3 regions of the Streptococcus equi subsp. zooepidemicus genome follow, and region 3 is predicted to be linked to each of the others. Evidence: predicted binding sites of a transcription regulator. Region 3 holds the regulator's gene; each other region holds the start of a gene.
The links. Region 3 encodes Rex, which represses fermentation and respiration genes when NADH is low (regulators of the CRP and FNR family bind a similar motif). Its sites were predicted from a motif close to TTGTGAANTANTTCACAA; they were not measured.
Positions count from the first base shown of each region.

Region 1: adhP (alcohol dehydrogenase AdhP) is a predicted target of Rex. The motif match lies at 1,962-1,979, and genes of this name have one in related genera.
Region 2: I2432_RS03325 (formate/nitrite transporter family protein) is a predicted target of Rex. The motif match lies at 1,264-1,281, and genes of this name have one in related genera.

Region 1 is NZ_CP065054.1:57,643-60,928, reverse strand. Features, by position in the region: gene I2432_RS00330 (ATP-binding cassette domain-containing protein) at 1-184, opposite strand, end outside; gene adhP (alcohol dehydrogenase AdhP) at 885-1,901, opposite strand; gene I2432_RS00320 (zinc-dependent alcohol dehydrogenase family protein) at 2,104-3,156, opposite strand.
Region 2 is NZ_CP065054.1:680,657-683,942, forward strand. Features, by position in the region: gene I2432_RS03320 (ISAs1 family transposase) at 32-1,150, shown strand; gene I2432_RS03325 (formate/nitrite transporter family protein) at 1,293-2,063, shown strand; gene pbp2b (penicillin-binding protein PBP2B) at 2,175-3,286, shown strand, end outside.
Region 3 is NZ_CP065054.1:1,190,928-1,194,213, forward strand. Features, by position in the region: gene I2432_RS05670 (ribose-phosphate diphosphokinase) at 1-66, shown strand, start outside; gene I2432_RS05675 (cysteine desulfurase family protein) at 69-1,196, shown strand; gene I2432_RS05680 (DUF1831 domain-containing protein) at 1,186-1,533, shown strand; gene I2432_RS05685 (redox-sensing transcriptional repressor Rex) at 1,818-2,462, shown strand; gene I2432_RS05690 (gamma-glutamyl-gamma-aminobutyrate hydrolase family protein) at 2,474-3,169, shown strand; gene radC (RadC family protein) at 3,171-3,286, opposite strand, start outside.

The sequences.
Region 1 (3,286 bases), 1.0 Mb from region 3:
ACCATGCCATTATGGTACATACACACACTACTATCTGAAACAATAATTCACTACTTGAATTAGATATACTATCTAGTATTTTTCCCAGTTGAATAGAAAATAAGGTCATTAAAAATGCACTGATTACACTAAAAAAAGCTACTATTACATATAACAATCTATGACTTCTTACAATTTCTTTCATAAATCCACCTAAAAGATTTTATAAATAAATTATAATGTACAAGTATCGTATCCTAAAAAACTTCCCTTATTCGGGACACAACATTTTTCATCTATATTTTAAATCATACTACCTTGTTACTAAAAACGTAGATAATAATTTAGCTTATAACCCATGTTTTTAGCAATATGTTATGTCATTATTCTTTTTTCCTACAGTGCTTCCTAAAATTTGTGAAGACGAATTGTCAAATAAAGTGCAACGCTTTTCCATAAAAGAATTTATAAGGTAGTTTCCAGTTAGGACATCTTCTAGAACGATCATTTCATTTATCTTCCCACTCTTATACGATAGAGCTCTCAATATCAGTCAAGTCAGTTCCTTTAGGAAACTACTCTTTGATTAACCCATTGGTATTTTCATTTGTCCTACGTTACCAAGGGGAGTGAGGAGCAGAAAAATAAACTTCTAGATTGAGTTCCTTATTGTTCAAACCTAGTACCTCTATCAGAGGTTACAATATGTCCAGCTTTCTCTGGTACTGTCTTTCAAGGGGCAATCATGGTATTAATAACTAGCTGACTCTTTTACATCTTTAGATACCAAGCTTTTTTATCAGTTAGTTTCACCAAAAAAGCCCTTAGAAAACTAATTCTAAGGACTTTATTCATCATTTGGGACAATCAGCTTGTCTGGCTGCTGACTTTTTCTAAAATCAGCCTTAAATCGTGAAATCCAAAACCTTTCTTCCTTGAATGAGACCACGTTCCATTTCGTCAAAGACTTCTGGAGCAGTCTCAACTGGAACCTTTTCTACAACTGGCACAACCAGACCTTCTGCACCAAAGGCAAAGGCTTCTTCCAAGTCTTTACGAGTTCCCACAAGTGATCCGACTACCTTGATTCCGTCTAGGACAGTCTTTACGATAGATAATTCCATGTATTCTGATGGAAGTCCTACAGCAACAACAGTTCCTCCTGCACGCACACTATCAATAGCTTGGTTAAAGGCTACTTTAGAAACAGCGGTTACCACAACGCCATGAGCACCACCTGTTTTTTCTTGGATATAGCCGGCAACATCTTCGATTTCTTTACCATTGACAACGATATCTGCTCCAACCTCCTTGGCCAGCTCTAGCTTATCATTGTTAATGTCCACTGCTACGACATGAGCATTGAAAACCTTTTTAGCATACTGAACAGCTAGGTTACCAAGTCCACCGGCACCAAAGATAACAATCCATTGTCCTGGAGCGGCACCTGCTTCTTTGATAGCCTTATAGGTTGTAACGCCTGCACAGGTAATTGACGATGCTTGAGCTGGGTCAAGACCATCTGGCACTTTCACAGCATAGTCAGCTGTAACAACTGCATACTCACTCATCCCACCATCAACTGAATAGCCAGCATTTTTAACTGAACGGCATAGAGTCTCGCGACCTGTTGTACAATATTCACAATGACCGCAGCCTTCAAAGAACCAAGCAATCGATACACGATCACCAACCTTTAAGGAAGTAACACCTTCACCTAGCTTTTCGACAATACCGATACCTTCATGACCGAGGATACGCCCCGGAACCTGACCAAAATCACCATGCGCAACATGCAAGTCAGTATGACATACGCCACAATATTCTACTTTAACAAGAGCTTCTCCATGACCGATTGATGGTACATCATGCTCTACAACCTCTACACCACTGCTGGTTTGGTTAACAACTACAGCCTTCATAGGATGCCTCCAATTTCTAAGTCTCGGTTTATCTATTTTTGCAACCGTTTACAATTTGTATTGTATACTTTTTCACAAGGTTTGTCAACCAATTTCTTGAAAGTTTTCTGAAAATAAACTTAACCAGTTAAGTTAGCTAAAAAACAGCATCTGGACCATTCCAAATGCTGTTGTCATTTTTATCTATTTATACCTTATTCCTTTAGGCTGTAATGTCATTTTCAATAATCACTTTAAGGGCGTTATTGCTGCCGGCATTTTTAAAGACCTCATAGGCTTTTTCAACCTCTGACAGCTTAAAGTGATGTGTTACCATCTTAGTTGCATCAATCTTACCTGATTTTAGAACATTTAATAGCATTTCTGTCGTATTGGCATTTACTAGGCCAGTTGACATCGTAATATTTTTGATCCATAGGTCCTGTAGGTCCAAGCTAACTGGTTTTCCATGAACACCAACGTTAGAAACATGCCCGCCTATAGCAACAATCTTTTGACAGATATCAAAGGTAGCAGGATAGCCCACGCACTCAATGGCAACATCAACGCCTCGACCATCAGTTAATTCATGGACTTTTTTAACAATATCATCAAGATCACCAGAACAAATCGTATCTGTCGCTCCAAAACGCTTAGCCGCTTCTAAACGTGATTCTGATAAGTCAACCATGATCAGCTTAGCTGGTGAATAAAATTGTGCTGTTAAAAGAGCTGCTAGTCCGATAGGACCTGCCCCAACGATACACACTGTGTCACCCGGCTTTACCTTTGCAGACTGAACGCCTATTTCATAGGAAGTTGGGAAAATGTCTGACAGCATAACCAAGGCATCATCCTCAACGGTTTTAGGAGCATGATAAAGACTGCCATCTGCTTGAGGAATATGAACATACTCTGCTTGTGTCCCATTAATCAAATGCCCTAGAATCCAACCACCGCTTTCACAATGAGCAGGAATTCCTTTTTTACAATAATAGCAGGTATTGCAGGCTGTGATACAGGAAATAATAACCTTATCACCTACCTTAAAGTTGTTCACCGCAGAGCCGACTGACTCGACAATACCAATACCTTCATGACCTAAAATGGTACCATGAGTAGTCTCTGGGACATCTCCACCTAAAATATGTAAGTCTGTTCCACAGATTGTTGTTTTCAATAAACGAACCACAGCATCTGTCGGAGCAAGAATCTCTGGTTTTGGTTGATCAATAAGCTCCAGCTGGCCTGGAGCAACATATGTAGCTGCTTTCATAAAACGTCTCCAAATTTAGTCTAGAAAATGTAATCGATTACATTTTTAGTATAATTTTTTACACCCTCTTTGTCAATTAATAAAAGGTAATTTTAGAAAAAGTCTGACAATATCATTATTTCGGTTTTTG
Region 2 (3,286 bases), 510 kb from region 3:
ATCCTTCGCTATACTAATAGTGGAGGGTTTTATGATGGACAACATTATCAAATTTTTAATTACCGTAAGAGATGACCGAGAACCTTGGAAAGTAAAACATGTGTTATCAGATATCGTCCTTCTTATTTTCTTTGCGCGCTTATCTGGAGCGGAATACTGGGATGAAATAGAGGCATTTGGTCAGGCTTATGAAGCTACTCTAAAAACGGTTCTTCAGTTGGAAAATGGGATTCCCTCCCATGATACCCTTCAGAGAGTTTTTGCGACTTTGGATCCCCAAGTATTGGTAGAAGTCACCCAAATGTGGTCAGACATTCTAGAAGAATCAGACTTATCCTCTAGGAATCTTTTTAGCTTTTCGAAACGGCTAGTCGCTATTGATGGGAAAACGATTCGAGGCAATGGCAGCACTAAGCAGAAAGCCTTACATATTGTGACCGCTTATGCGACGGATTTAGGGATTTCCTATGGTCAAGTAGCGACTAATGAGAAGAGTAATGAAATCACTGCGATTCCAGAGTTATTGGATATGATTTCAGTCAAAGATTGTATGGTGAGCATTGATGCGATGGGAACTCAAAAGGCCATTGCGGATAAGATTATCAAGAAGAAAGCTGATTATTGCTTAGCTGTTAAAGAGAATCAGAAGACCCTGTTAGAGAATATTGTGCCATTTTTTGAGATGAGTCAAGATGCGGATGATCATTATCACACCGTTGAAAAAGCGCATGGTCAAATAGAGACGAGAGCATATGAAGTGATTCATGATGTCAGTTGGCTGAGGAAGACCCATCCTGAATTTGGTCATATTCAAAGTATTGGACGAGCTCGTATTCATCTTGATAAGAATGGTCAAGAAAGCGAAGAGTCCCGCTACTTTATATTGAGTTGTCAGGTTAGTGCTAGAGAATTTGGGGACTATGTCCGAGGGCATTGGCAAATAGAGAGCATGCACTGGTTGCTAGATGTTGTTTTTAGAGAAGATGCCAATAAGACCTTGAATAAGCAGTTAGCTTTTAATCTGAACGTGATGGATAAATTTTGCTTAGCCGTGCTTAAGCGCTTGGATTTTGGTAAGAAAATGAGCATGAGGCGCAAGAAATATGCCCTAAGTCTGTCCTTTGACAAGTATTTGAAGAAAATAACCTAGTTCAAAAAAGGGCAAATGGGGAAAAAGGGGGAAATAACCTCTCATGCGTTTGGCGTGCTTTTTTCTGAAAGTGCTTGCATTTTTTTGAAAAATTGCTATACTAAAGAGTGCATTTGTGAATATACTAACAAAAGGAGATGTCATGAAAACACCAGAACAGATATTAGCCGCGACGATTACGATTGGTGAGCATAAGGTTGCAAAGCCTTTTTTGGCTAAGGCTATTTTAGGCTTTATTGGCGGTGCGATGATTAGTTTGGGCTACTTATTGTATGTTAGGATTGCAGCTAGTGGGCTGGAGACCTTTGGTGCTTTTTCTAGTATTTTGGGTGCTTGTGCCTTTCCGATTGGGCTGATTATTATTTTGATGGCTGGTGGTGAATTGATCACAGGCAACATGATGGCGGTGTCGGCAGCCTTTTTTGCAAAAAAGATTAAGGCCAAGGACTTGATGGCCAATTGGCTGGTGATTACTCTTTTTAATATTTTGGGAGCCTTGTTCGTTGCCTTTGTTTTTGGTCATTTTCTGGGTCTGACAGCTAGTGGCAGCTTTAAAGAAGAGGTCATTGAGGTAGCCCATGCCAAGCTTGCTGCAACTCCCCTACAGGCTATTGTTTCAGGAATTGGCTGTAACTGGTTTGTTGGCCTGGCGCTTTGGCTGTGCTATGGCGCTAGTGATGCGACAGGTAAGCTCCTTGGAACCTGGTTTCCTGTGATGACCTTTGTTGCCCTTGGCTTTCAGCATAGTGTGGCCAATGCCTTTGTTATTCCGGCGGCTATTTTTGAGGGTGGCGCCAGCTGGATGGATTTTGTGACCAACTTTGCGCTTGTTTATGTGGGCAATGTTCTGGGCGGTGCTATTTTTGTTAGTCTCTTTTATTACAAGGCTTATGATCACTCTAAGGAAGCCTGATTAGTGCTGTTATATTTTTAGACTGGGAGACCTTATTCTCAGTCTTATTTTTATATTTTGTGATAAAATAGGAAACGACGTTTAAAAAGGAGGAGTTGATAAGCATCTAATATGGCATCATGGATAAAAAAGAAAAAAGCAAGCATTCCTAGGCGAATTCATCTCCTTTTTTTGGTGATTGTTTTTTTGTTTGTTGCCCTGATTTTGAGATTGGCACAAATGCAGATTTACGAGAAGGATTTTTATCAGGCAAAGCTGACAGCATCAACCGTTTACAAAGTAAAAAGCTCTATGCCAAGGGGAAACATTTTTGACCGTAATGGGAAAGTTCTAGTTTCTAATCGTATCAAGGACGTGGTGACCTATACGAGAAGCCCTAAGGCTAGCGCTAAGGACATCAAGGTTCTGGCCCATCAGCTAGCTGCTTATATTAGCTATCCTGAGGCTAAAGTGACAGCTAGGGCCAAAAAGGATTATTATTTGGCAGATCCAGAGGCTTATGCTAAGACGGTTCAGGCCCTACCCAAAAAGGATAAGGTGGATCGCTTTGGCAATAAATTAGTCGAAGCACAGATATATCAAAATGCAGCAGCCTCTCTTAAGGAAACAGACTTGACCTATTCAGACCAAGAGCTAAGGGTCATTGCTATTTTTAACCAAATGAATGCAGCAGCTGTATTTAGCACTGTAAAGCTCAAAACATCAGCCTTGTCTGAGCAGGATATTGCCATCATTATGGCCAATAAGTCAAAATTACCAGGAATTTCAGTTGGGACAGACTGGGAGCGTCAGGTGGAGGAGACAAGCCTTGCTGCTATCATTGGAAGGGTCTCTAGTGAGGAAGCCGGTCTTCCAAAGGAAGAAGCCAAGGCCTATCTCAAAAAGGGCTATTCGCTTAATGATCGTGTCGGAACCTCTTATCTGGAAAAGCAATATGAGGAGGTCCTTCAAGGAAAGCATGAAACCAGAGAAATCAAAACGAGCAGATCTGGTGAGGTTATTTCAGATAAAATAGTCGAAAAGGGTCAGGTGGGGCGGAACCTAAAGCTGACCATTCCACTTGATTTTCAACAGGGTGTTGAGCAGATCCTAAATCAGCACTTGCAGACAGAGCTCAAAAATGGTCAGGCTGCTTACTCAGAAGGGATCTACGCTGTGGCACTTAACCCTAATACGGGAGCTATTTTAGCGATGGCAGGTCTATCACACAACCTAGAAACTGG
Region 3 (3,286 bases):
ATTCGCATTCACGAAAGAAAACCACTAAGCCCACTGTTTTCTTACAAACCTGAAAGCAATAACTAATCATGATTTATTTTGATAATGCTGCTACAACACCGCTCAGTCAGGCCGCTATCAAGGCGATGACTGAGGCTATGGCTGATGATTTTGGTAACCCATCTAGTATTCATGCTTATGGGCGGCAGGCAAATAAACAGTTAAGAGAGTGCCGAAAAGCTATTGCCAACTGCCTAGGAGCTGCAGAGAGCCACATTATCTTTACCTCAGGTGGTACTGAAAGTAACAATACGGCTATCAAGGGCTATGCCCTAGCTAATCAGGAAAAAGGCAAGCACCTGATTACAACTGCTATTGAGCATCATTCAGTCTTAAGCACAATGGCCTACCTGGAAGACCGATTTGGCTTTGAGGTAACCTACCTTGAGGCTAAAAATGGAATCATTGATCTAAATCAGCTCCAAGCTGCCTTAAGAGAGGATACAATCTTAGTCAGCATGATGTTTGCTAACAACGAAACGGGAGATTTGTTGCCTATTCAGGCTGTTGGCAGCATGCTTGAGCAGCATCAGGCTGTCTTTCATGTCGACGCTGTCCAAGTTATTGGCAAGATTCCAATACAGCCGGCAGATTTGGGAATTGATTTACTCTCTGCCTCTGCCCATAAGTTTCATGGACCAAAGGGGACTGGTTTTTTATACAATAAAGGCTTAAAGCTTGACCCCCTCTTACATGGCGGCAATCAAGAAAACAAACGAAGGGCCGGTACTGAAAGCCTGATTAATATCATCGGCATGACCCAAGCATTAGATGAGGCTGTCTCAAGGCTACCACAGCATTACCAGCATGCTAAAGAGCTATCACAGCTCTTGCTCAGTGAATTGGAAGGTATTCCTTATCAGCTCAATCATAATGAGTGTCATCTTCCCTATATCATTAATATCGGCTTTCCTGGTTACCAAAATCATATATTACTGACTCAGCTTGATTTAGCAGGCTTTGCTGTGTCGTCAGGCTCTGCCTGTACAGCTGGTGCTGTTGAGCCAAGTCACGTTTTGGCAGCTTATTTCGGCAAGCAGTCCCATCGTCTCACAGAAGCTATTCGAATTAGCTTTTCAGAGCAGAATACTCAAAAAGACGTTATCGCACTAGCAACCCAGCTCAAATATATTTTAGGAGGATCATATGGCATTTGAAAAAGAAATTGCCCTGAAAGACTGTAAATACAGCTACAGAATTAGCCCAAAGATTAAAAAATACACTCTAAGAGACACCACCTTTAGTCAGACCAAGATTGGTCACTATCAGCTGACACGACTACTGGAAAAAGTCCCTAATTCGGGTGAGGGCTTCCCTTTAAAAATTACGATTAATAAAGATTTAGATGGCTTTAAGCTAGCTATAACAGACCAATCCGGTCTAAGACTGGTGAACATTTTTAAATCTGAAGAGCATAGCATACTACAGGACAAGTTTTACTTTTTAATGGATAGCCTTGTTGAGCGTGATATTTTCATTAAAAAAGAATGCTAAGCACACAAGAGCTCTTCTAATCTCAGAGAAATATCAGACAATGACAGTACATTTGCCTTTAACAAGACAAGCCCAGCCATCGCAGCTGACCTAAAGTGCAAGTGCTTCATTGTCTGCTTTTTTATAGTCGGGGTGACTAGCCTTGAAAATACCGATGCTTGTGCTGTCAAGTCATTTTATAACGAAAAACACAAAAAGAATGGTCAAATAGTTGCATATTTCACAATCTATCTGCTACAATGGTGATAGATAACATTAAAATAATAATAGAAGGAGCTACAAAAGTGGTTATTGATAAATCTATTCCAAAAGCGACTGCAAAACGCTTATCACTCTATTATCGTATTTTTAAACGCTTTTATGCTGACCAGGTTGAAAAGGCAAGCTCAAAACAGATTGCTGATGCTATGGGGATTGATTCTGCAACTGTCCGACGTGATTTCTCTTACTTTGGTGAATTAGGTCGACGTGGATTTGGCTATGATGTCACAAAATTAATGAATTTTTTTGCAGATTTGCTAAATGATCACTCAACAACGCATGTGATTTTAGTCGGCTGTGGCAATATTGGTCGTGCACTTCTTCACTACCGCTTCCACGATCGAAACAAAATGCAGATTGTTATGGGATTTGACACTGATGATAATCCTATGGTTGGCACCAAAACACCTGATGATATTCCCATTTATGGCATTTCAACCATTAAGGAGCACCTGGATAATTCAGGCATTGAAACGGCTATTCTAACGGTCCCAAGCATTTATGCTCAAGAGGTTGCAGATCAACTGATTGAAGCTGGCATTCGCGGTATTTTAAGCTTTGCTCCACTTCACTTACAGGTTCCAAAAGGCGTGATCGTCCAATCTGTTGATTTGACCAGCGAGTTGCAAACCTTGCTATACTTTATGAACCAAAATCATCTTGATTAATGGAGAAGGTCGTGTCTAAAACAATTATTGGGATAACTGCCAACCAAAGGGTGACCAAGGCTCTAGATAACCTGCCCTGGTCCTATGCTCCAACAGGCTTCATCGAGGCTGTGACAAGGTCTGGTGGCCTACCCTTACTTCTTCCGATTGGGGATGAGGCAGCTGCCAAATCCTATGTCGCAATGGTTGATAAAATCATTCTTATTGGTGGTCAGCATGTTGATCCTAAATATTATCATGAAAAAAGAGCTGCACTTGATGGTGATTTTTCACCCCAGCGTGACATTTTTGAGCTAGCCATCATTAAAGAAGCCCTAGCGCAGAAAAAACCGATTTTAGGTATTTGCCGCGGTATGCAGTTAATGAATGTTGCTCTAGGTGGCAGTCTAAACCAGCACATTGATGGCCATTGGCAAAAGACTGCTTCTGATTGTTTATCACAGGAGATAGTGGTCGAAAAAGCTTCACCTTTATACCCTATCTATGGTCCAAGAGCATTGATTAATTCATTTCACCACCAGAGCCTAAAGCGGGTCGCAAAGGACTTAAGAGTGATTGCAAGGGATCCTAACGATGGCACTATCGAGGCTGTTGTCTCCTGCAATCCTGACATTCCCTTTCTTGGTGTCCAGTGGCACCCAGAGCTGCTTCAGGCTATTAGAGAAGAAGACCTAAAGCTTTTTGATTGGTTTATCCATAGCCTCTAGCTCAAAATAAATCTGATTTTTCTCGGAAGCTATAGTAGCCATGCTTACTAACGATGATGTGATCTAGGCAGATAAGTCCTAGATAATCACATGATCGTTTTATTTTTTCTGTGAAAT